2 regions of the Ferrigenium sp. UT5 genome follow, and region 2 is predicted to be linked to the other one. Evidence: predicted binding sites of a transcription regulator. Region 2 holds the regulator's gene; the other holds the start of a gene.
The links. The regulator FliA, encoded in region 2, starts transcription of late flagellar genes. The targets are predictions, from matches to a motif close to CTAAAGTTNNCNNAAANNNTGCCGATANNA.
Positions count from the first base shown of each region.

Region 1: a site for FliA is predicted at 6,321-6,350, ahead of flhD (flagellar transcriptional regulator FlhD). Genes of this name have one in related genera too.

Region 1 covers NZ_BAAFRY010000006.1:17,241-28,816, forward strand. Annotated here, with positions in the region: gene ACKTSJ_RS03355 (ATPase, T2SS/T4P/T4SS family) at 1-1,360, shown strand, start outside; gene ACKTSJ_RS03360 (HD domain-containing phosphohydrolase) at 1,768-3,471, shown strand; gene ACKTSJ_RS03365 (prepilin-type N-terminal cleavage/methylation domain-containing protein) at 3,989-4,459, shown strand; gene ACKTSJ_RS03370 (tetratricopeptide repeat protein) at 4,516-6,243, shown strand; gene flhD (flagellar transcriptional regulator FlhD) at 6,577-6,897, shown strand; gene flhC (flagellar transcriptional regulator FlhC) at 6,959-7,507, shown strand; gene motA (flagellar motor stator protein MotA) at 7,820-8,674, shown strand; gene motB (flagellar motor protein MotB) at 8,685-9,746, shown strand; gene ACKTSJ_RS03395 (methyl-accepting chemotaxis protein) at 9,774-11,399, shown strand; gene ACKTSJ_RS03400 (methyl-accepting chemotaxis protein) at 11,415-11,576, shown strand, end outside.
Region 2 covers NZ_BAAFRY010000020.1:30,164-41,739, reverse strand. Annotated here, with positions in the region: gene ACKTSJ_RS08825 (YbeD family protein) at 1-265, shown strand, start outside; gene lipB (lipoyl(octanoyl) transferase LipB) at 306-956, shown strand; gene motD (flagellar motor protein MotD) at 939-1,706, opposite strand; gene ACKTSJ_RS08810 (flagellar motor protein) at 1,708-2,448, opposite strand; gene ACKTSJ_RS08805 (RNA polymerase sigma factor FliA) at 2,448-3,158, opposite strand; gene ACKTSJ_RS08800 (MinD/ParA family protein) at 3,254-4,450, opposite strand; gene flhF (flagellar biosynthesis protein FlhF) at 4,496-5,758, opposite strand; gene flhA (flagellar biosynthesis protein FlhA) at 5,755-7,839, opposite strand; gene ACKTSJ_RS08785 (putative bifunctional diguanylate cyclase/phosphodiesterase) at 8,018-9,997, opposite strand; gene ACKTSJ_RS08780 (tetratricopeptide repeat protein) at 10,110-10,991, shown strand; gene ACKTSJ_RS08775 (bacteriohemerythrin) at 10,872-11,465, opposite strand.

The DNA.
Region 1 (11,576 bases), on a different contig from region 2:
CGGCGACTCCGAATCGATGGACGATCTGCTCACTTCGCTCGGCAGCGACGAAGATGAGGAATCAAGCGGCGTCAACCAGGACGACCTCAACGCGGCCGCCGACAACGAGCTGGTCAAGCTGGTCAACAAGATCATCATCGATGCCTACAAGATGGGCGCCTCCGACATCCACATCGAGCCGATGCCGGGCAAGGGCAAGACCGGCATTCGCCTGCGCAAGGACGGTTCGCTGCTGAACTACATCGAGATTCCGGCCACCTACCGCAATGCGCTGGTGACCCGGCTCAAGATCATGTGCGACCTCGATATTTCCGAGAAACGCCGGCCGCAGGACGGCAAGATCAAGTTCAAGAAATACGGCCCGCTCGACATCGAGCTGCGCGTGGCGACCATTCCCTCGCAGGGCGGGGTGGAAGACGTGGTGATGCGTATCCTCGCCTCGGGCGAGCCGATCCCGCTGGACAACATGGGCTTTTCCGAGCGCAATCTGGAGTTGATCAAGAAAACCGTGGCCAAGCCCTACGGCCTGTTCTTCGTATGCGGCCCGACTGGTTCCGGCAAGACCACCACGCTGCACTCCATCCTCAAGCACATCAATACGCCGGACACCAAGATCTGGACTGCGGAAGACCCGGTGGAAATCACGCAAAAGGGCCTGCGCCAGGTGCAGATCAACAAAAAGGCGGGACTGGATTTCGCCACCATCATGCGCGCCTTCCTGCGCGCCGACCCGGACGTGATCATGGTCGGCGAAATGCGCGACAAGGAGACGGTCTCGATCGGCATCGAGGCCTCGCTCACCGGCCACCTGGTATTTGCCACCCTGCACACCAACAGCGCGCCGGAATCCATCATCCGTCTGCTTGACATGGGCATGGACCCGTTCAACTTCGCCGATGCGCTGCTCGGGATTCTCGCGCAGCGTCTGGCGAAACGGCTGTGCAAGCATTGCAAGAAACCGCACATCGCCACGCAGGACGAGATCAAGACTTTGCTTGCCGAATACGCGGAAGAGCTGAAAAACACCGAGCGCTGGAAGAAAGATCCCGCGACCGGATTGAAAGAGCAGTATGCGGAATGGATCAAGCTGTTCGGCGACGACAAAGGGCAGGTCACGCTGTATGAAAAAGTCGGCTGCGACAAATGCGCCAACACCGGCTATGCCGGCCGCGTCGGCCTGCACGAATTGCTGATCGGTACCGACCCGGTGAAAAAAGCCATCCAGGAACATGCGCGCGTCGCCGAACTGTTCGCCATCGCATTGGATGAGGGCATGCGCACCCTGAAGCAGGATGGTATCGAAAAAGTACTGAGCGGCATCACCGACATCCAGCAGGTGCGCGCGGTCTGCATCAAATAATTGGGTTTTATGGGTTGGGCCGGCAACGGCAGGATAAATTCAAATCCATGTCGGGTTGCGCCCAGAAGGTACGAGAACCCCTGCGGGGAAACCCGACCCACAGAGAGCAGCGGGGTTGTGGGTCGGACTTTAGTCCGACAAGGTAGGATGAATTCGAACCCCCTGTCGGGTTAAAACCCGACCCACAGAGAGTAGCGGGGTTGTGGGTCGGACTTTAGTCCGACAAGGCAGGATGAATTCGAACCCCCCTGTCGGGTTAAAACCCGACCCACAGGGAGCAGCGGGGTTGTGGGTCGGACTTTAGTCCGACAAGGCAGGATAAAATTCACCCCCTGTCGGGTTACCCCGCAGGGGTTCTTGTCCCCTTGGGGAAAACCCGCCCCACAGTGACTCACAGAGGAATCGAAATGAAAACCGGCAAGGTCAATGCGCATCCCGTTGATGCGCACGTTCAACGTGCAGAGATGGAAGGGCTGCTCAACCGCCTGGCTGACCTCAACGCCATCGGTGCCTCGCTTTCCAGCGAGCGCAATCTGGGTAAGTTGCTGGAAAGCATCGTGGGGGCGGCGATGAAGATCACCCGTGCCGATGCCGGCACGCTGTACCTGCTCGATGCGGAAAAACAGGCGCTGACCTTCGAGATTCTGCACAACCGCTCTCTGGGCATTCGCATGGGCGGCACTTCCGGCGTGGCTATTCCTTTTTATCCCATCCACCTGACCGGCAAGGACGGGCGGCCCAACCATGCGATGGTCGTCAGCCACGCCGCATTGAGCGGGGAGACCGTCAACATTCCCGACGCGTACATCGCCGAGGGGTTCGACTTTTCCGGCACCAAGAAATTCGACGCCAAGACCGGCTACCACTCGCGTTCCTTCCTGGCCGTGCCGATGCGCGACCACGAGCACGAAGTGATCGGCGTTGTGCAGCTCATCAATGCGCTCGACGCAACGGGCAAGGTGCGCCAGTTCTCGCAGGACGACCAGAAACTGCTCGAGTCGCTGACTTCGCAGGCTGCCATTGCCGTCAGAAATCAGCGTCTGATCCAGCACCTGGAAGAACTGTTCGAGGCATTTATCCAGCTCATCAACACCGCGATCGACGACAAATCGCCCTACACCGGCGGGCATTGCGCGCGCGTGCCGGTGCTGACCATGATGCTGGCCGAGGCCGCCAGCCGCACCGCAGCCGGGCCGCTCAAGGATTTTTCACTGACCGACCAGGATCGCTACGAACTGAAGATGGCCGGTCTGCTGCACGACTGCGGCAAGATCACCACGCCGGTGCACGTGGTGGACAAGGCGACCAAGCTGCACACCCTGTTCGACCGTATCCACCTGATCGACACCCGCTTCGAAGTGCTCAAGCGTGATGCCGAGATTGAAATGCTTCATGCGTTGCACGAGTTGCATCCATCGTCCTCTCCCGTCGGGGCAGGGATGGGGCGGGGGAAAAGCGGCGACGAAGCCGCCGTCCGCGCCCAATACGCTGCGCGGCTGCGCCAGCTTGACGACGACCGCGAATTCCTCCGCAACAGCAACATCGGCGGCGAAAAGATGTCGGATCCCGATGTCGAGCGGGTGCAGCGTATCGCCCGTTACCGCTGGCGCAATGCGGCGGGCGTGGAAGCAGATTTCCTGTCGGCGGACGAACTGGAAAACCTCACCATCCGCGCCGGCACCCTCACCGCCGCCGAGCGCGAGATCATCAACCACCACATCGTGGTCACCATCAAGATGCTGGAATCGCTGCCCTGGCCCAAGCACCTCAAGCGCGTGCCGGAATACGCGGGCGGCCACCACGAGCGCATGGATGGCAAGGGCTATCCCAGAGGGCTCACGCGCGAGCAGATGTCGGTGCAGGCGCGGCTGATGGGCATCGCCGACATCTTCGAGGCGCTCACCGCCAAGGACCGCCCGTACAAGGAAGGCAAGACGCTCACCGAGTCGCTGACCATCCTGGGCAAATTCAAGGAAAACGGCCACATCGACCCCGACCTGTTCGACGTCTTTATCCGCGAAAAGGTCTATCTGGACTATGCGCGGAAATTTCTTGCGCCGGAGCAGATCGACGCGGTGGATGAAACGCGCATCCCCGGCTACAGCCCATGATCCCATCAGTGCAATCCGGCGCGGCAGGGAAATTCAAACCCCCTGTCGGGTTACCCCGCAGGGGTTCTTGTCCCCTTTGGGAAAACTCGCCCCACAGGGATCAGCGGGGGTTTGTGGGTCGGACTTCAGTCCGACAAGGCAGGATGAATTCGAACCCCCTGTCGGGTTGAAACCCGACCCACAGGGAGCAGCGGGGTTTGTTTAGTCCGACGCGGGAAGATAAATTCAACCAGACCGTTCGATCATGGATTGACAAAAAACGTCACCTGGCGTGCGAATTTTGGCAGCCCGGTCTGAATCGCCAGCCCGGGAACCCGGCATAACAGGGCGTTTGCCGATGGCACGCAACCTGCTAGTATTCGCCCGCACACCTCGTGTGTGCCCGTCAGCCAGATCACGGCGCGGCGGAGTCCATGGTGCGGAAAGGGCGGAAAGCGGTCCGATCCAACCCAAGGAATTCGTCAGGCAGTGGTCGGGTTGCCAAGGGCAACGTTCCAAACCGCAAAGGAGAATGACAATGAAGCAAATCCAAAAAGGTTTCACCCTGATCGAACTGATGATCGTGGTCGCGATTATCGGTATTCTGGCTGCTGTGGCGATTCCGGCTTACAGCGATTACACCCGTAAGGCAAAATTCACCGAAGTTGTGCAAGCAACACAAGCAGTCAAGACGGCGGTTGAACTTTGTCTTTCCGATGAAAATGGGGTGGTTGACAATTGTCTTCCTGGGGGTACCGGCGGGGTGCCTGCCAATAATGCTTCCTACCCAAATTCGAAGTATATTCAATCGGTTGTGGTTGCAGGGCAAACGGGCACAAAAGCCGATGGCAATTATCTCAACATGCACCTTGTAGCCACCGCGAAAAACGCAAATGGCTTGCGCGGTGAGGATTACGAGCTGGTTCCAAATTTCGATGCCGCAAGAGGCGTTACTTGGGCTCTCGACACAGCTCAAAGCTCCTGCTTCACGGCGAATATTTGTAAGTAATTTGCAGGTTGTTGGTAATTCAAGCCCCTCTTCGGAGGGGCTTTTTCTTGGAGTGGATGATGTCAATCAAACGGAAACTAATCTATGTGATGGTTTTGATCTGCACAACCGCAATGCTGTATGGTCAGTTTCTGTGGAACCCGATCGTGTTCGACGATTCGCCATTCTTCATGGTCAACGCCAGCGGCCATCAGCCGGTGGATGATTATCGTTATTCGCCCCTTGAATTACGTTCCTTGCCTTACGCGACGCTGGCCTGGGGCAAGGCAGCTTTTGGTCTCGACATGCTGCACTTTCGCATCGAGAACCTGCTGCTGCACGCGGCGGTTGCCGTGGTATTGTTTTTCTTTTTATCCCGTGTGTTCGGGGCGGTTGGTGGGTCGGACTGTGCGTGTGGTGTAGGGGCGTCAGCCCCGTACAGCCACGGCCTACCCCTCGCGGGTGTCAGTCCGACACGGCCCGTCGAATCCCATGGTGCTGTCGGGTTGAAACCCGACCTACAGACGGCATCGAAGTTGTCGCCCGATACGTTGGCGTTCTGCGCCGCGTTGTTGTTTGCCCTGCACCCCGTCGCAGTCTATGCGGCGGGTTATCTGGTTCAGCGCACCATCCTGATGGCAACCTTGTTCAGTCTGCTGGCGATGCTGGCCTGGTTGCACGGCGATGAGCGAGAAAGCAAACCGTGGCTGTGGGCGAGCGCATTTTTTTATTACCTTGCAGTGTTTAGCAAGGAACACGCGATCATGCTGCCTGCGGTATTGCTGGCACTGACCGTAATGCTGCATAGCGACTGGAAGGAAAAATTTCAACGAAATTGGACAGTGCTGCTGGCAATGTGCGGCGTGGCGCTGTTTGTCCTGTTCTCGAAGATTGGCATTCTGGGTTCGGTGTATGAGCCTGGTGCGCCGGAAATGCTGGCCGAGCCGGAAAGCAATCTCAATTATCCGTTAAGTGTATTGACGCAAACATGGCTATTTTTCAAGTATGCAGCTCTGTGGCTGTTCCCGAATCCGCACTGGATGTCGGTGGACATGCGCGAACCGTTTGCGACTTCGCTGTGGTCAGGCTATCTCGCAGCCTTTTTCGCTTTCCTGGCTTGGGGCGCGCTGGCGGGGTGGCTGCTGTTCAAGCGGGGGCGTCTGGGATTGCTTGGCTTTGCGCTGTTGTTTCCGTGGCTGATGTTCCTGCCGGAGTTTTCCACCGTGCGCATCCAGGAAAGTTTCGTGCTGTATCGCAGCTATCTGTGGGCGGCGGGGGCATGCGCGGTGTTGCCGCTGCTGCTGGACCGGCTGGACAAGCACATGGCGGGTGTTGTGATTGCTGCGATTGCGCTGGCCATGATTCCGATTTCGATGGACCGGCTGGCTACATTTTCCCATCCACTGACACTTTGGGATGATGCGGCAAAGTTGTTGAAACAGGACGCACCACTGCCTGGAAGTGCGCGGATCTATAACAATCGCGGCCTTGAGCGACTTGAATTAAATCAATTCACTGATGCACGAAGTGACTTTGAAATGGCGATTCGTCTTAATCCAAACTCTCCATTTGCATATACCAACTTGGGAGCCTTGTACCTGAAAGTAGGCCAGCCTGAAGAGGCTATCCGGGCTTTCGATATGGCGATAAAGATTATGCAGTCATCAGGCAGGAATTTGGATAGCCGTCCATTCTTGGGTAAGGGGAAAGCTTATGAAGCAATGGGAGAAATGACTGCAGCCAGACGCCACTATGAAATGTCGTGCAAGATAGCAAACAAAGGTTGCGACAAATTGGTCGATTGATTCCGCGCCATTTGGATAAACCCTCGTGCCGCCGCGTATTGGTGCTACAGCGCAGATAGATAATTTCCAAACTTGCCCTAAAGTTTCTGCCAGCCCTGCCGATGACCTGTACGTGCAACATGCTGAACCCTTCTCCCGGCATGGCATATCACCTGACCGCCTTTGCCGGGATCAATCCCCGGGCAGAGGGGGTTCTTTTTTTGTAGGAAACTTTCCTAGTCGTACCGTGCAGAACCTTCCTAGGTGAAAATCGGAAGACCTCCGATTTTTTTCTGTGCTTCATCCCCGCAGAATGCGACCGTCGAATTGAGACAGCATTCTTGAGGGGGCATGATGAACACGAATCAGGTGCACGAAGAAATCCGCGAAACCAATCTTTCTTACATGATGCTGGCGCAGCAGATGATCCGCAACGACAAGGCGAGCGCGATCTTTCGTCTGGGGGTGAGCGAGGAGATGGCCGAGCTGATCGCCGGGCTGTCACCCGCGCAACTGCTGAAGATGGCCGCCTCCAACATGCTGCTGTGCCGCTTCCGTTTCGACGAGCGCCTGCTGCTCAACATGGTTACCGATTACAACAAGGATCGCATGATGTCGAAGGCGCACGCCACCATCCTGATGGCGGGACAGCCGGTCGAGGCACTGGCTGTGTAGGTCGGACTTTAGTCCGACATGTCGGACTGAAGTCCGACCCACAAGAACGGGGAGCGAAGCAATGCGCAACAAGAGTGTGGTGAACGAGGCACGCGAGATCCAGATCGCGGTGGACCTGATCCATCTGGGGGCGCGCCTGCAACTGTTGCAGGAAGAGACACACCTTTCGCGCGAGCGCCTGCTCAAGCTGTACAAGGAGGTCAAGGGCGAGTCGCCTTCCAAGGGCATGCTGCCCTATTCCACCGACTGGTTCATGAGCTGGTCGGCGAACATCCATTCTTCCCTGTTCATGGGGATTCACCAGTTCATGGCAAAGCATGCGGGGCTGACCGGCGTCGAGGCGCTGGTCAAGAGCTACCGGCTGTATCTGGAACAATCCGAAACGGGCGATGACGAGCCGGTTTTGAGCATCACCCGCGCCTGGTTCCTGATTCGCTTTTTTGAGGCGGACATGATGCAGCTCACCACGTGCCACGAATGCAGCGGCCAGTTCGTGGTGCATACGCACGAGTTGTGCGAAACCTATGTCTGCGGCATCTGCAAGCCGCCGTCACGCGCTGGCAAGACCAAAAAAGCCAAGCAGGCGGAAGGTGTTGTTGCCACCCAGTAGGTCGGGTTTCAACCCGACATCTCAGGATAAATCCAACCTCCTGTCGGGTTAAAACCCGACCCACAGGGAGCAGCGGGGGTTTGTAGGTCGGACTTCAGTCCGACGAAGCAGCCCGACCCGCATTACTCTTCTAAAGTTTTACCGAATGTTGCCGCTACTAATGCAGAGCTTCAGCAGTAGCGGTTTTTTATGGGTATCTGCCCGTCGTAAAAAAAGAACAGTTGCCGAAAAGCCGGGCTGTTCGGCGGATGAAGCCAGACAGCCGCTGCTAGCATGAAGCGTAATTGAAACGAATCGGTGAGGGGTGGAGCCATGCTGGTCATCATTGGGTATGTGGTGGTGTTGGGGTCGGTGTTCGGCGGTTTCGCCATGGCCGGCGGGCATCTGGGCGCGCTGTGGCAGCCGCTTGAATTGCTGATGATCGGCGGCGGGGCGCTGGGTGCGTTCTTCGTCGGCAACAACATGAAAGCGATCAAGGCCACCTTCAAGGATGCGCCCAGCCTGCTCAAGGGTTCCAAGTACAGCAAGGAAACCTACATGGAGCTGATGGCGCTCATGTACGAGTTGCTCGGCAAGGTGCGCAAGGAAGGGATGATGTCGATCGAGGGCGATGTCGAAAAACCGGAAGAGAGTCCCATCTTCTCCAAGTATCCGAAGATATTGTCCGACCATCACGTGGTCGAGTTCATCACCGACTATCTGCGCATCATGGTCAGCGGCAATTTGAATGCGATGGAGATCGAGAACCTGATGGATGTCGAGATCGAGACGCATCACCACGAGGCGCTGGTCTCTTCGCACGTCATCGCCAAGCTGGCGGACGGCATGCCGGCCTTCGGTATCGTGGCCGCGGTGATGGGCGTGGTGCACACCATGGAATCGGTCGGCATTCCGCCCGCCGAACTGGGCATGCTGATCGCGCACGCGCTGGTGGGCACCTTCCTCGGCATTTTGCTGGCGTACGGTTTCGTCGGGCCGCTGGCGGCCTTGCTTGAACAGAAGGCGGAAGAGGGCAGCAAGATGTACCAGGCAATCAAGGTCGTGCTGCTGGCGAATCTGAACGGCTACGCGCCGGCCATGGCGGTGGAGTTCGGGCGCAAGGTGCTGAACTCGACCGACCGCCCCGGCTTCGCCGAACTGGAAGATCACGTCAAGCAGAAACGTTGAGCGCGCGACCATGGCTGAAGACAAGAACAAGCGCCCCATCGTCATCAAGCGCATCAAGAAAGTCGCCGGCGGCCACCACGGCGGCGCGTGGAAGATCGCCTATGCGGACTTCGTGACGGCGATGATGGCGTTCTTCCTGCTGATGTGGCTGCTGGGTTCGACGGCGAAGGGCGACTTGCAGGGCATCTCGGAATACTTCAAGACGCCGCTCAAGGTGGCGCTGATGGGCGGCTCCGGCAGCGGCGACAGTTCGAGCATCATCAAGGGCGGCGGCCAGGATCTGACGCGCAGCCAGGGGCAGGTGAAGCAGGGCGAACTGCCGCCGGAAAAGAAAGTCATCAATCTGAAAGCGGCGCAACAGGAGTTCCTGCGCCTGGAGGCGAAGAAAGAAATCGATCAGTTGCGGCAACTGAAAAAAAATATCGAGGCCGCCATCGAGAGCAACAAGAAGTTGCAGCAGTTCAAGAGTCAGATCCTGCTCGATCTCACCACCGAGGGGCTGCGCATCCAGATCGTGGATGAGAAGAACCGTCCGATGTTCCAGAGCGGCAGCGCCAGGCTGGAAGATTACACGCGCGACATCCTGCGCGAGATCGGCCTGATGCTGAACGCCATGCCGAACAAGGTCAGCCTGTCCGGACACACCGATGCGCAGCCTTATCTGACGGCGGGCGGCCGCTACAGCAACTGGGAATTGTCGGCGGATCGCGCCAACGCCTCGCGCCGCGAGCTGATTGCCGGTGGTCTGGCGGATGAAAAGATCGTGCGTGTGGTGGGGCTGTCCTCGGCGGTGCTGTTCGACAGCGAGCAGCCGCTGAACCCGATCAACCGGCGCATCAGCATCATCGTGATGAACAAGAAAGCGGAAGAGGCGGCCCGCCAGGACGGCGGCACCGTGCAGATCGATGCGGAGAACGGCGACCCGGAAGAATTGCTGGGCGCGTCCGGGGTGCAGGCCGCCTCCGGGGTTGCCGCCGCAATGGAAGTCCAACCGACGGATGCGGTGTCCGAAGGTTCCGCGCCGCCGGTGAGTGACAAAACTAAAGAATTGCCGCACCAGGCCGATAGTTGAACACACGAAGAATTGAAGGGGCCGGACATGAACGCATGGTGGGGAAAACTTTCGCTGAAGAGCAAGCTGCAGCTTCCAATCCAGCTGGTTCTGTTGGTGATCATGGTGCTGGCGCAGCGCGCAGCCTTGAGCACGTTCGAGGAGCGCGTGCTGGAAGATGCGCGGCAAAAAGCCGAGGTGTCCGCCGACGGCGTGTTGAACGGCCTCAATATGCTGATGCTCAACGGCATCATCAGCGACGCCGACCAGCGCAAGCTGTATGTGGAGAAGATGGGCGCCTCGAACAAGGTGCTTGAACTGCGCGTGATGCGCAATACGCCGGTGATCGAGCAATTCGGGCCGGGCCTGCCTTCCGAGCAGGCCCGGGACGACCTGGACCGGCGTGCCCTGGCAACGGGCGAGCAGCAAACCGCGCTGGCGGAAACTTCCGGCAAGAATTCGCTGCGCGTGGTGGTTCCCTTCATTGCGCGCAAGGCGTTTCGCGGCACCAACTGCCTGATGTGCCACATCGTGCCGGAGGGGTCGGTCAACGGTGCGGCGAGCATCACCCTCGACCTGTCGGAAGAATTCGCCCTGATCACAAAGGCAAACACGATCTTGTGGGGGGCACAGGTGCTGGTGCAGGTTCTGTTGTATTTCCTGGTCGGCTGGCTGATCAGCATTGTCACGCGCCCGACCCATGAATTGCAGCAGGCGATGCTGGCGATGCAGGCGAGCGGCGATCTGGCGAAGCGCGCGCCGGTGCGCAGCCAGGATGAAGTCGGACAGACGGTGCAGGCATTCAACGCGCTGGCCAATAATTTCCAGGTGATCGTTTCCCAGGTCGATGGCCAGGCGAAGCAGGTATCGGTTGCGGCCCATGCGTTGGCGGAAGATGCGGCCACGCTGGCCGACAGCGTGCACAAACAGAATGACGCCGCAACGGCAGTGGCCGGCGCGGTGGCAAAGGTGAGCGGCAGCATCGGGATGGTTGCGGAGGGCGCGGAGCGCGTGGCGAAACTTTCCCATGAAAGCCTGGAACGCGCCAATCACGGCCAGAGCAGCCTGCAGGAAATGGTGCTGGAACTGGGCAACGTGGAAAAGGCAGTGCAGGAGATCGCCCATTCCGTCGGCCAGTTCGTGGCCAACACGCAGAGCATCACCAACATGACGCAGCAAGTGCGCGACATTGCCGAGCAGACCAATCTGCTGGCGCTGAACGCCGCCATCGAGGCGGCGCGCGCCGGCGAACAGGGCAGAGGATTTGCGGTAGTGGCGGACGAGGTGCGCAAGCTGGCGGAAAAATCCGCGCAATCGGCGAGCCAGATCGACGAGGTCACCCAATCGCTGGGGGCGCAGTCCGAACAGGTCGAACGCACGGTGCAACTGGGCATGAATGCGTTGCAAACCAGCCAGTCCCATGTCGGGGAAGTGACTCAGATCCTGGTCGAATCGAACCGGTCGGTGGGCGGCGTCAACGACGGCCTGGAAGAAATCTCGCGCTCGATCAATTCGCAGCGCGATGCCACGCAGGAGATCGCGCGCAATATCGAGCGCATCGCCGGCATGTCGCAGCAAAGCGATGCCATCGTGCAGCGCACCGTTGTCGCGGTGCAGGGCATGAAACAAATATCGACCCATTTGAGCAAGACGGTGGGGCGCTTCAAAGTCTGATTAAAGGAGGATGGGATGTTGAGCAACATGACCATCAAAGGGAGGCTGATTCTGCTCCTGTGCATCCTCATGGCAATTGGTGCCGGGGTCGTCGCATCCGCCTACATCGGGTTCGCCAATTTGCAGACGGTCACGCAGGATATCGCCGAGCGACGCATCCTGCTGATCCGCACCGTG
Region 2 (11,576 bases):
CGAACCCAAGGAATCCCTGATCGATTATCCCTGCGACTTCCCGCTCAAGATCTTCGGCGAAGCGCAGCAGGGTTTCGCGCAGGCCATGGCCGCCGTGGTGCAGGCGCACGCGCCGGATTTCGATGCCGCCCGCCTCACCCTGCGCGCGAGCAGCAATGCCCGCTATCTCTGCCTCACCTGCACCATCCGCGCCACCTCGCGTGAACAACTGGACAATCTCTACCGCGACCTGTCCAGCCATCCGCTGGTGAAGATGGTGCTATGAACGTGCCGCGCACTGACTGCCGAGTGCCGAGGGCTGAACCGTGACCACGCCGACCCTCCACATCCGCGCCCTCGGTCTGGTCGAATACGAACCGACCTGGCACGCGATGCAGCGTTTCACCGCCGAACGCACGCGCGACACCCAGGACGAGCTCTGGCTGGTGCAGCATCCGCCGACCTACACCCTGGGGCAGGCCGGCAAGCCGGAACACCTGCTGCACCAAACACCCATTCCGGTCGTGCAAATCGACCGCGGCGGCCAGATCACCTATCACGGCCCCGGCCAGATCGTCGCCTATCTGCTGCTCGACCTGCGCCGCTGGCGGATCAACGTGCGCGAACTGGTCTGCCTCATGGAACAGGCGGTGATCGACCTGCTGGCGGGATACGGCGTGGCGGCGGTCGCGCGCCGCGACGCGCCCGGCGTGTATGTCGGCGGGGCCAAGATCGCCGCGCTCGGACTCAAAATAAAAAACGGCTGCAGTTACCACGGCCTTGCCCTCAACGTGGACATGGACCTCGCGCCGTTCGGCAACATCAATCCCTGCGGCTATCATGGACTGCGCGTCACGCAGTGCGTGGAACAGGGTATCGCGCCTGAATTCGAGGCGTTGCAGGCGGAACTGACGCAGAACCTGGTGCACGGTTTGCAGCGGCATCTGCTGGAGAAGGGATCAGTCAGCGCCGGTTGAGGTGGCCGCTTCCGGTGGCGCGGCCAGCACGGTGACCGTGACGCGGCGGTTGCGCGCGCGACCTTCCGCCGTGTCGTTGGACGCGAGCGGGGCATTGTCGGCGTGCCCGATCGCTTTCAGGCGGTCGGCGCCAATGCCCTGCTCGATGAACAGGCGTACCACGCTGCTGGCGCGCGCCGAGGACAGCTCCCAGTTGGACGGAAACTGCACGGTGCTGATCGGCAGATCATCGGTGTAACCCTCGACCTCGACCGGCAATGCTTCGTTCACCAGAATCTGCGCGACCTCCTTCAGCGTCGCCACCGCGGCGGCTTGCAGCGCGGCATCGCCCGGCAGAAACAACAGGCTGGCATTGATGTCCAGCGTTACCCCGCGCTCGCTCTGGCTGACGCTCATCGCCCCTTTGTTGACGAAACCCGCCAGTTTGTCGGTCAGTCGCCGGCTCAAATTCTGCAGGCGCTCGTTCTGCTTGCGCTGCTTTTCCGCCAGGCGCGCGTTGCGCTTGTCCACCAACGCCTTGAAATACATTTCGTCTTCTGTCAGACGGATCGCGCCATCTTCCGCCGCCATCCCGTTCTGGCCGAATACTTGGCTCATCGACACGCTGAAATCCTGGTACTTGCCCTCGTTCACCGAGGAGATGCCGTACATCACCACGAAGAAGGCGAACAGCAGCGTGATGAAGTCGGCGTAGGACACCATCCAGCGCTCGTGATTGTCCGGCCCCTGTCTTTTTGCGCGGCGTGCCATGTCAGGAAATGTAACCCTTCAATTTGTTTTCGATGAAGTGCGGATTTTCCGCGTTGGCGATCATGCACAGGCCGTCGATCGCCATCTCGCGCAGCACCACTTCCCGGGCAATGAGGATCTTCAGTTTGCCCGCGATGGGCAGGAACACCAGATTGGCGAACCCCACACCGTAGATGGTGGCGATGAACGCGACGGCGATGCCCGCACCCAGTTTGGCCGGCTCGCCCAGGCTCTGCATCACGTGCACCAGCCCCAGCACCGCGCCGAGGATGCCGATGGTCGGCGCATAACCGGCAGCGGCTTCCCACACCCGCGCCGCCTGCCAGCGCAGGGTTTCATAGGTATTGAGGTCGATGTCGAGCACAGCGCGAATCTTCTCCGCGCTGTTGCCGTCCACCAGCAGTTGCAGGCCCTTTTGCACAAACGGATCGCCCGCCGTCTTGATCTGCCCCTCCAGCGCCAGGATGCCGTCCTTGCGCGCGACATTGCCCCAGGCGGTCATGCGGTAGAGCAACTGCTGCTTGTCGATTTTCGGCGTGACGAACACCCAGCGCGCCATTTTTATTCCGGTCAGGAATATGTTCAGCGGGTGCTGCACCATCACCGCGCCGAGGGTACCGCCGATCACGATCAGAAAGGCCGCCAGTTGCAGCAGCACATTGATCGAGCCGCCTTCCAGAAACTGGCCGCCGAGGATGCCGGCGACGGCGACGACCAGGCCGAGCATGCTCAGAATGTCCATCAATATCCCCGCAGATAGGTGCGCAGCCGCGCCACCGCCTGGCTGTGCACCTGGCACACGCGCGATTCCGACACCCCCATCACTTCGCCAATCTCGCGCAGGTTCATGTCCTGCTCGTAGTGCATACCCATCAGTTGCCGCTCGCGCTCGGGCAGACGCTCGATGGCCGCCACCAGTGCCGCGCGGAAGCGTTCGTCCTGCAGCATCTCCAGCGGATTCGCCGCGTCGCTCAAGTCGTGCCGGTCGAAGAAACTCTCCTGTTCCTCGTTGCGGAAATCCTCGTAATACATCAACTGCGAACCGCGCGCTTCCTGCAACATCTGCTGGTAGTCCGGCAGGCTGATGCCCATCTCACGGGCGATCTCGGACTCGACCGGCGCGTGCCCCAGTTTCTGTTGCAGGCGGCTGATCGCGTTCTCGATGCGGCGCGCGTCGCGGCGCAAACTGCGCGGCAGCCAGTCCGCCCCGCGCAACTCGTCCAGCATCGCGCCGCGGATGCGTTGCGCGGCATAGGTTTCGAACTGCGCCCCGCGCAATTCATCATAGCGGCTGGCCGCGTCGAGCAGGCCGATCATGCCGGCCTGGATCAGGTCGTCCACTTCCACGCTGTTCGGCAGCTTGAGCATCATGTGATGCGCAATGCGTTTCACCAGCGGCGCATGCTCCTGCAGGCACTGGTTCTTGTCGGTCAATCCGTTGGCGGTGTACATGGTTCTTGTTGTGCCGGAACTCGCTGCGTTCGTTTTTCCATTGCTGTCTGCGGGCGACCGGGACCGCGATTCGCTGCGCGCGGCAAGGGCGGTATTCATGCCAGGGATACCCGCCCGCAGTGCGGGTCGGGCGTGTTTGTCAGACTGAAGTCCGACCCACCCAGCCACGCCGCTTCCCGTGGGTCGGGTTTCAACCCGACAAGTTGCCGTCCGATTTCGGGCACGCTCGTCGGACTGAAGTCCGACCCACCTAGCCACGCCGCTTCCCGTGGGTCGGGTTTCAACCCGACAGGTTGCCGTCCGGTTTCAGGCGCCCTTGTCGGACTGAAGTCCGACCCACCTAGCCACGCTGCTTCCCGTGGGTCGGGTTTCAACCCGACAGGTTGCCGTCCGGTTTCAGGCGCCCTTGTCGGACTGAAGTCCGACCCACCAAACGTCCGCTGCCCCATCAAAAGCCCAATCACGCCATCCAGCCCGTCCGGTCCGGGTGCTGCCGGTGCGTGAAGCAGTCCCTGCGCGACTTCGCGCAACGCCAGCGACGACGCGGCTGCAGGGAAGGAATCCACCACAGGGCGGCGCAATTGTGTCGCACGCTTCAGTTTTTCATCAAGCGGAATATAGCCCAGATAGTCGAGGCGCACCTGCAAATGATGATGCGCCACCCGCGCCATGTTATCGAACACGGTCAACGCTTCACGTTCGCCAGTGACCCGGTTCACCACGATGGCAAATGCCTGACGGCCATTCTGCTGCGCCATCTGTTTCAGCAGCGCATAGCTTTCGGTGATGCCGCTGGCGGTCGGATTCAGCACCAGCAGCAGCGGCTCGTCGCCGGACAAACCTGCGCACAGCGAAGCGCCAACGCGCGCCGCATCGACCAGCACCACATCGCGCCCGGCCGTTGCCGCCAGCAGCGATTCGAGCAGGCGCGTCCGTTCCGCGACCGCCAGTTGCGGCAATTTTTCCATCGCGCGCGCCAGCGGCAGCAGCGCCACCCCGGCGTCATCCTGCAGCAGCACATCGTGCCAGGTCTTGTCCCCGCGCGCCGCCTGCAGCAGGTCGTAGCGCGCGCGCAAGCCCAGCGTCTGCGCCACATTAGCAGGTGACAGGTTTTCGTCCAGCACCAGCACCTGCTTTCCGATCCGCGCAAATATCGCCGCCAGATTGGTGACCAGGCTGGTCGCCCCCAGCCCGTCGCGCGCGCCAAGCACCGTGATCACCCGCGCCCGGCTGCGCGTCAGCAACGCGCGCAAGCCTGCTGCCTGATCGTGAGAATGAAAATTGTTTTTCACGTTTACCGCCTCTTCCGCCAGGGGAGGATTGAGGCGGGGAAGATATTAGAGCGCATATTCCCTCCCCGTCGCCGCGCCGCTGGCCACGCCCGCCATGAAGGCCGGGAATTCCATGTCCTGCAAGGCAAAGGCGGACGGCTTGCCGATCTCCTTGAACGCGCGGTGCAACAGATAGTCCACGTTCACTTCGTGCAGGTCCTCCGGCACGCGCTGGCCGCTGGCGATGTAGTGCAGCAGCAGCTTGTGCCGCGCCACCACATCCAGCACGGTGCCGAGCTGCACCGCCTCGTCCAGCTTGGTCGGGATGCAGCCGATCACGCCCGCCCCGCCATACCGCTTCACCACATCGTCCAGCGTGCCGCCGGCGCTGGTCGCGTTCAGCAACAGCAAACGGCGCACGCCAACCTCGTCGAACATGCGCGTCTGTTCCGCCACGCGGCTGTCGCGCTGGCCGACGCCCATGGTATCGATCAGCACCAGATGCTTGTGCTTCAGCCCGGACAAGGTCAGCCGCAGGTCGTTGGCATCGCGCACCGCGTGCACGCTGACGCCGAGAATATTGGCGTAGATGCGCAACTGCTCGAACGCGCCGACGCGGTAACTGTCGGTGGTGACCAGCGCCACCTTGTCCGCGCCGTAGCGCACCACGGCGCGCGCCGCCAGCTTGGCGGTGGTGGTCGTTTTGCCGACGCCGGTGGGGCCGACCAGCGCCACCACGCCGCCGCGCACCACCACCTCTTCTCGTCCGCCGACCACGCCCAGGTTGTGCGCCAGGATCCGTTTCACCCAGGAAATATCGGCAGCGGGCGGCATCTTGTCCAGCAACAGGCGCGACAGTGCCGGGCTGAAGCCCGCATTGACCATGTCGCGCAACAGGCCGCTACGCTGCGGATCCTGCTGCTGCAAAGTGCTCCAGGCCATGCCGGCCATCTGCGCCTGCATCCGGTCATGCATGGACTTCAATTCCGCCATCAGGTGCTGCGCCTCGCGGTTCGCCGGCGGGGTTTCCGCGCGCGCCGGGGCTGCCCGTTCCGCCTGCGCCGCCAGCACTTTTGCGCCGAGGGCGTGCGCCTGGTTCAGCCCCCGCGCCGACACCGATTCGCGCGGCGCGGAACGCGGCTGCTCGGCGTGGTGCGACCGCATGCGCGTCTCGTTCAGGTGCGCCAGCTCGCTGCCCGCCATCGCCACGACCTCGACGCCCTCCGCCGACTTGCGGTTGGACAGGATCACGGCGTCCGCACCCAGTTCCGCGCGCACCAGTTGCAACGCCTCGCGCGAACTCGCGGCGATGAATTTTCTTGCGTTCATGCTCTACCTCCCACCATGGATGTCACCCGGATGGTCTTGAAGCCGGGCACTTCTTCCTGCGAAATCACCTTGAGCTGCGGCAGCGCGCGGCGAAGGAAACGCGCCAGCAGATCGCGGATGCCGCCCGGCACCAGCAGCACGGTGGGCAAGCCCAGCCGTTCCTGCTTCTCGGTGGCGGCGCGCGTCTCGTTCAGCAGCGTGTTGGCCAGCCCCGGCTCGATGGCGGAGCCGCCGGCCTGCAAGGCCTGCCCCAGCACGTATTCCAGCTCCTTGTCCATGCCGATGACCTGCAATTCCTGCGCCGCCGGATAGAACTGCTGCACGATGGCGGGGCCGAGGGCGACGCGCACCAGTGCGGTCAGCACGCCGGCGTCCTGCGTCTTCGGCGCATGCTCCGCCAGCGTCTCCAGAATGGTGCGCATGTCGCGGATGTGCATGCCCTCGTCGAGCAGGTTCTGCATGACTTTTTGTACCGTGGTCAGCGGCAGCAGATCGGGAATCAGCCCCTCCACCAGCTTGGGCGCGATCTTGGCCAGGTGATCGAGCAACTGTTGCAACTCCTGGCGCCCGAGCAGTTCCGCCGCGTTCTGGTGGATCAGATGACTCATGTGCGTCGCCACCACCGTGCCCGCATCGACCACGGTGTAGCCCATCGCCTGCGCCTGTTCGCGCAGCGCGCTATCGATCCAGAACGCGGGCAGGCCGAACGCCGGGTCCTTGGTCGGCGTGCCGGGCAGGGTGCCGCTCACATTGCCCGGATTGATCGCCAGCAACTGTTGCGCGTGCGCCTCCGCCGTGCCGATCTCGGCGCCCTTCAGGGTGATGCGATAGGCACTCGGCGGCAGATCGAGATTGTCGCGGATGTGCACCGCCGGCGGCAGGAAGCCCATGTCCTGGGTGAATTTCTTGCGGATGCCCTTGATCCGCCGCAGCAGGTCGCCGTCCTGCGCCTTGTCCACCAGCGGGATCAGGCGGTAGCCCACTTCCAGCCCCAGCACATCGACTTGCGCCACATCTTCCCAGCTTGCTTCGCCTCCGTCCGTGACCGGCGGCGCCACTACCTCTGCCTGTTGCGCGTTGGCGCTCGCCGCCTGCGCGCGCCGCAGCAGCGCATAGGCGAACCAGCCGAGCGCGCCCGCCAGCAACAGAAAAGCGAAATGCGGCATGCCGGGGATCATGCCCAGCATGCCGATGATGGCGGCGGTCAGAATGATCACCTGCGGACTGGACACCAGTTGCTTCGCCAGTTGCTGGCCGATGTTGTCTTCGCTGGCGACGCGGCTGACCACCATGCCGGCGGCGGTGGAAATCACCAGCGCCGGAATCTGCGCCACCAGCCCGTCGCCGATGGTGAGCAGCGTGTAGTTTTTGGCGGCGGTCGCCAGATCGAGGTCGTGTTGCAGCACCCCGACCACCAGTCCGCCCACGATGTTGATCAGCATGATCATGATGCCGGCCACGGCATCGCCGCGCACGAACTTGGAAGCACCGTCCATCGCCCCGTAGAACTCGGCCTCCTGCGCGATCTCGGCGCGCCGCTTGCGCGCCACGTCCTCGCCGATCAAGCCCGCGTTCAGATCGGCATCGATCGCCATCTGCTTGCCCGGCATCGCATCCAGGGTGAAGCGCGCGCCGACCTCGGCGATGCGTCCCGCGCCCTTGGTGATGACCACGAAGTTGATGATGACCAGGATGACGAACACCACCAGACCCACGGTGTAATTGCCGCCGACCAGAAAGTGGCCGAACGACTCGATCACCTTGCCCGCCGCGTCCGGCCCGGTGTGCCCTTGCAGCAGCACCACCCGGGTGGAGGCGACATTCAGCGACAGGCGCAGCAGGGTGGAGATCAGCAGCACGCTCGGGAACACGGCAAAATCCAGCGGCCGCGTGGTGTTCATCGCCACCAGCAACACCATGATTGCCAGCGCGATATTGAAGGTGAACAGGATGTCGAGCAGGATCGGCGGCAGCGGCAGCACCATCATCGACAGGATCATCACGATCAGCAGCGGCCCGGCGAGGCCGCGCACACCGCCGTGCAGCAACAAGTCCTTCAGAGTTTTCAGAATCCCGTTCATCTCGCGTCCCGATCTTTGCGCTTGCCGCCCTCCACAGGGATGGAGGGGCATGCGTATTATCGGAAACGCCGGTCAAAGCAAAGACGGGAATAGAGGGGGATTCGCGCGGCTATTCAGGGTGCGTCGGACGCAGACATTTTCCGGCGTCCGGCCCTGCGTCCGCAGGGGGGTGCCCCGTTCAGGCGGCGGCCAGCAGTTTCTCGAATTCGGCGGCGGGGACGGGTTGGCTGGTCAGATAGCCCTGGAACAGATCGCACCCCTGGTCCCGCAAAAAATCGAGCTGGCTCCGGTTCTCCACACCTTCGGCCAACACCTTCAACCGCAAGGAATGGCCCATCGCCACAATGGCGGCGACGATCTCCATGTCGTCGCGATGCAGGGGCACGTCATCGATGAAGCGCTTGTCGATCTTCAGGATATCCAGCGGGAACATCTTCAGATAAGCCAGCGAAGAATAGCCCGTGCCAAAATCGTCAATGGCCAGTTGCACGCCCAGGGTCTTGAGCCGGTTCAGGATCCCGATGGATTCGACCTCGCGCTGCATCAGCGCGCTCTCGGTCAGCTCCAGTTCGAGCTGCGACGCAGCGAATCCGGTTTCACTCAACACCCGGGCCACCGTGTCGCCAATATCGCCTTGCAGGAATTGATAGGCGGACAAATTGACCGCCAGCGTGAGCGGCGGCAACCCGGCCTCCCGCCAGCATTGCCCTTGCCTGCAGGTCTCCCGCAACACCCAGTCGTCAATGGCGCCGATCAAACCGCAGGATTCCGCAACATGAATGAAACGGGCGGGCGGAATCAGCCCCTCGGCGGGATCTTGCCAGCGCACCAGGGCCTCCGCGCCGACGATGCGGCCGCTGCCGATGTCCACCTGCGGCTGATAGTACACACGCAATTCCCCCTGGCTGACGGCGCGGCGCAAACGCACCTCGAGATCGATGCGTTCGCGCGCGGCGCTGGTCAGGCTCTCGGTAAAATATTCGAAGCGTCCACGCCCTTCGGTCTTGGCCTGGTACAGCGCGCTGTCCGCCTGCTGCAACATCTGCTCCGGGGTGGTGCCATAGCCGGGAAACAGACTGATGCCGATGCTGGCACCGATGCGCACTTCCACGCCGTTGGCCAGCCGGCACGGTTCACTCAAATCCTGGATGATGTCGCTCGCCACACGCGCGGCGTCCGCGGCATCGGCGACCTGTTCCAGCAACACGGCGAACTCGTCTCCCCCAAAACGGCAGACCATATCGATCTCGCGCGACTGGGACAGCAGTCTGACCGTAACCGTCCGCAACAATTCGTCACCCGCCAGATGACCAAAACTGTCATTCACATCCTTGAAACGGTCCAGGTCGATCATGAGCAGCGCCAGATTCTGTTTGTTGCGCTGGGCGATTTCCATGCTGTGCTGCAATCTGGACAGCAGCAGCGGGCGGTTGGGCAGCCCGGTCAAGGGATCGTGGTGGGCCAGAAAATCGAGTTCTGCCTGGGTGCTCTTCAATTTCGAAATGTCGGTGAAGACCGAAACGTAATTGCACACCGTGCCCGATTTATCCTTGATGACGTCGATACTCATCAATTCGGGATAAATCTCGCCATTCTTGCGGCGATTCCAGATCTCGCCCTGCCAATGTCCCGTCAGGTTGATGCTGGCCCACATGGCCGCGTAAAACTCAGGGTCGTGACGCCCCGAGCACAGCAATTCCGGTTTCTCCCCCAGCACCTCGGCTGCGCTATAACCGGTGATTTCGGTAAATGCGGGATTGACCCGGACGATGCGTTTTGCGGGATCGGTCACCATCAGTCCCTCGCGCGTGCTTTCGAACACGGCGGCCGCCTGGCGCAAGCCCAGCTCGTCTTTCTTCCTTGCCGTGATGTCGCGCACCGCCAGCACGATCGCCGGTTGCTTCTCCCAGACGATGGGCGCGGAACGCAATTCAGCCCAGCCCACACCGCTGGGCCGGATCAGGTTGATGTCCTGGCAAACGTCACTGGCATAGAGCGGAACACCCAGTTCCCGGCCCAACAAGGTACCGCGCTCGAAAATAGCCTCGGCACTGCGATTGGCGTACAACACGATGCCGCGCTGATCGACCACCACGACGCCGTCGGAAATCGTGGTCGGTAAGATGCAGTTCGGTCTGGCGCATGGCAAGCTCCTCATCATGGTGCGGGCATGCGACAGTATAATACATGTTTCGTTATTTATGCGTTTATATACTAGTGAGCTCGAATATATATTTAATCGAAAATCTCTATCTCCAGAAGGAACAAACATGACCTTTCAACATTTTCGCTTAGCCATATTTGCGGCGTTCATATATCCACTTCTTGCCACTTTTGCTTTCGCCAGCACTCCTGAACAGAATTCAGTTACTGGAATAAAGGAGCCGACCTATTGGCTTAGTCGCTCAACATCACTAGAGCGAGAAAAAGATTGGGAGGGATTGCTGAAGCTCTCTCAGCAGTGGGTTAAAGACCAACCAGAAAATGTGATGGCTTGGTTTAGTTTAGGCAATGCCTATAATATGCTCCAACAATACGAGCAAGTGATTGATCTCTATCGAAGGATGCTCTTCATCCACCCAGGATATGCGGATGCATGGTATGAATTGAGCATCGCCACTGCCAGACTTAACCGATATGAAGAATCAATTAAAGCGTGCCAAGAAGTAGTAAAGATACAGCCGGATAACTCTATAGCCTGGTACAACCTAGGTGTTGCTAATGCCAAGTTGAAACGTCATGAGCAAGCGGTTCATGCTTTTTTGTTTGCGTTGCGCATACAACCAGATGCCGACACTTGGTATAACCTAGGTTTAACCTACAGCAGAGACCTTAAGCAATACGACAAAGCAATTCAAGCTTTTCGTGAAGCGCTACGCATCCAGCCAAAGGCCGCTGACATCTGGAATAACTTAGGGGCAACCTATAGTTATCTCAAACAATACGATCAGGCAATTCAGGCAATTCAAGAATCACTTCGCTTACGTCCGGAAAGTGCCATTTCTTGGTACAACTTGGGTACTGCCTATCACCTAAAAAGAGATAACGACAAGGTTGTAGAGGTTTATCAAATCCTGCGAAAACTCGACCCTGAAATGGCTGGTAAATATTTCGATACTCTGCTTTCGAATAATGCAAAACGCCAAAATTAATTCTATTAACTTAGTCAAGTCATAAGTCATGCGCGGACAATGGTATTCCGATAGACGTGACCTAGTTAAGTGGTCAGTTTGCAGGATCGGTTTCATCAGCAAATCTTCCCTGACGACATGATTGATCAGCCAGTCCCGCAGGAACTGGGTGAAATGTTCGACCGTTTCCGCAGACCAGTCGTGTCCCATCGCATCAAACTCGCCCCGGATGTGATCGAGTTGCGCCAACAACTCGCGGTGCGACTGGTTGAGATGCGGGATCAGGGTATATCCGACGGCCTCGGCAATTTTTTCTTCACGCTCAAAATGCAGGCGCGAATACTGGTCCAGGCTTTCCAGAACCTCAACCAGCTCGCGGTGGTTCCTTGCGCGCAAACTGTGCTCGGCCCTGTTGATGATCTCGATCAGATACTTGTGATCGGCATCGATCACATCATTGCCAACACTTAACTGGTCACGCCATACCAGACTCATCTGCAGGTTCCTCCTTGAGGTCGGTCAATGATACGCTTCACCAGATGCTGCAACAGCGTTACGTTGATCTGGGCATCGTCAATGATCACAACTTGCATGAGAACTCCGTTC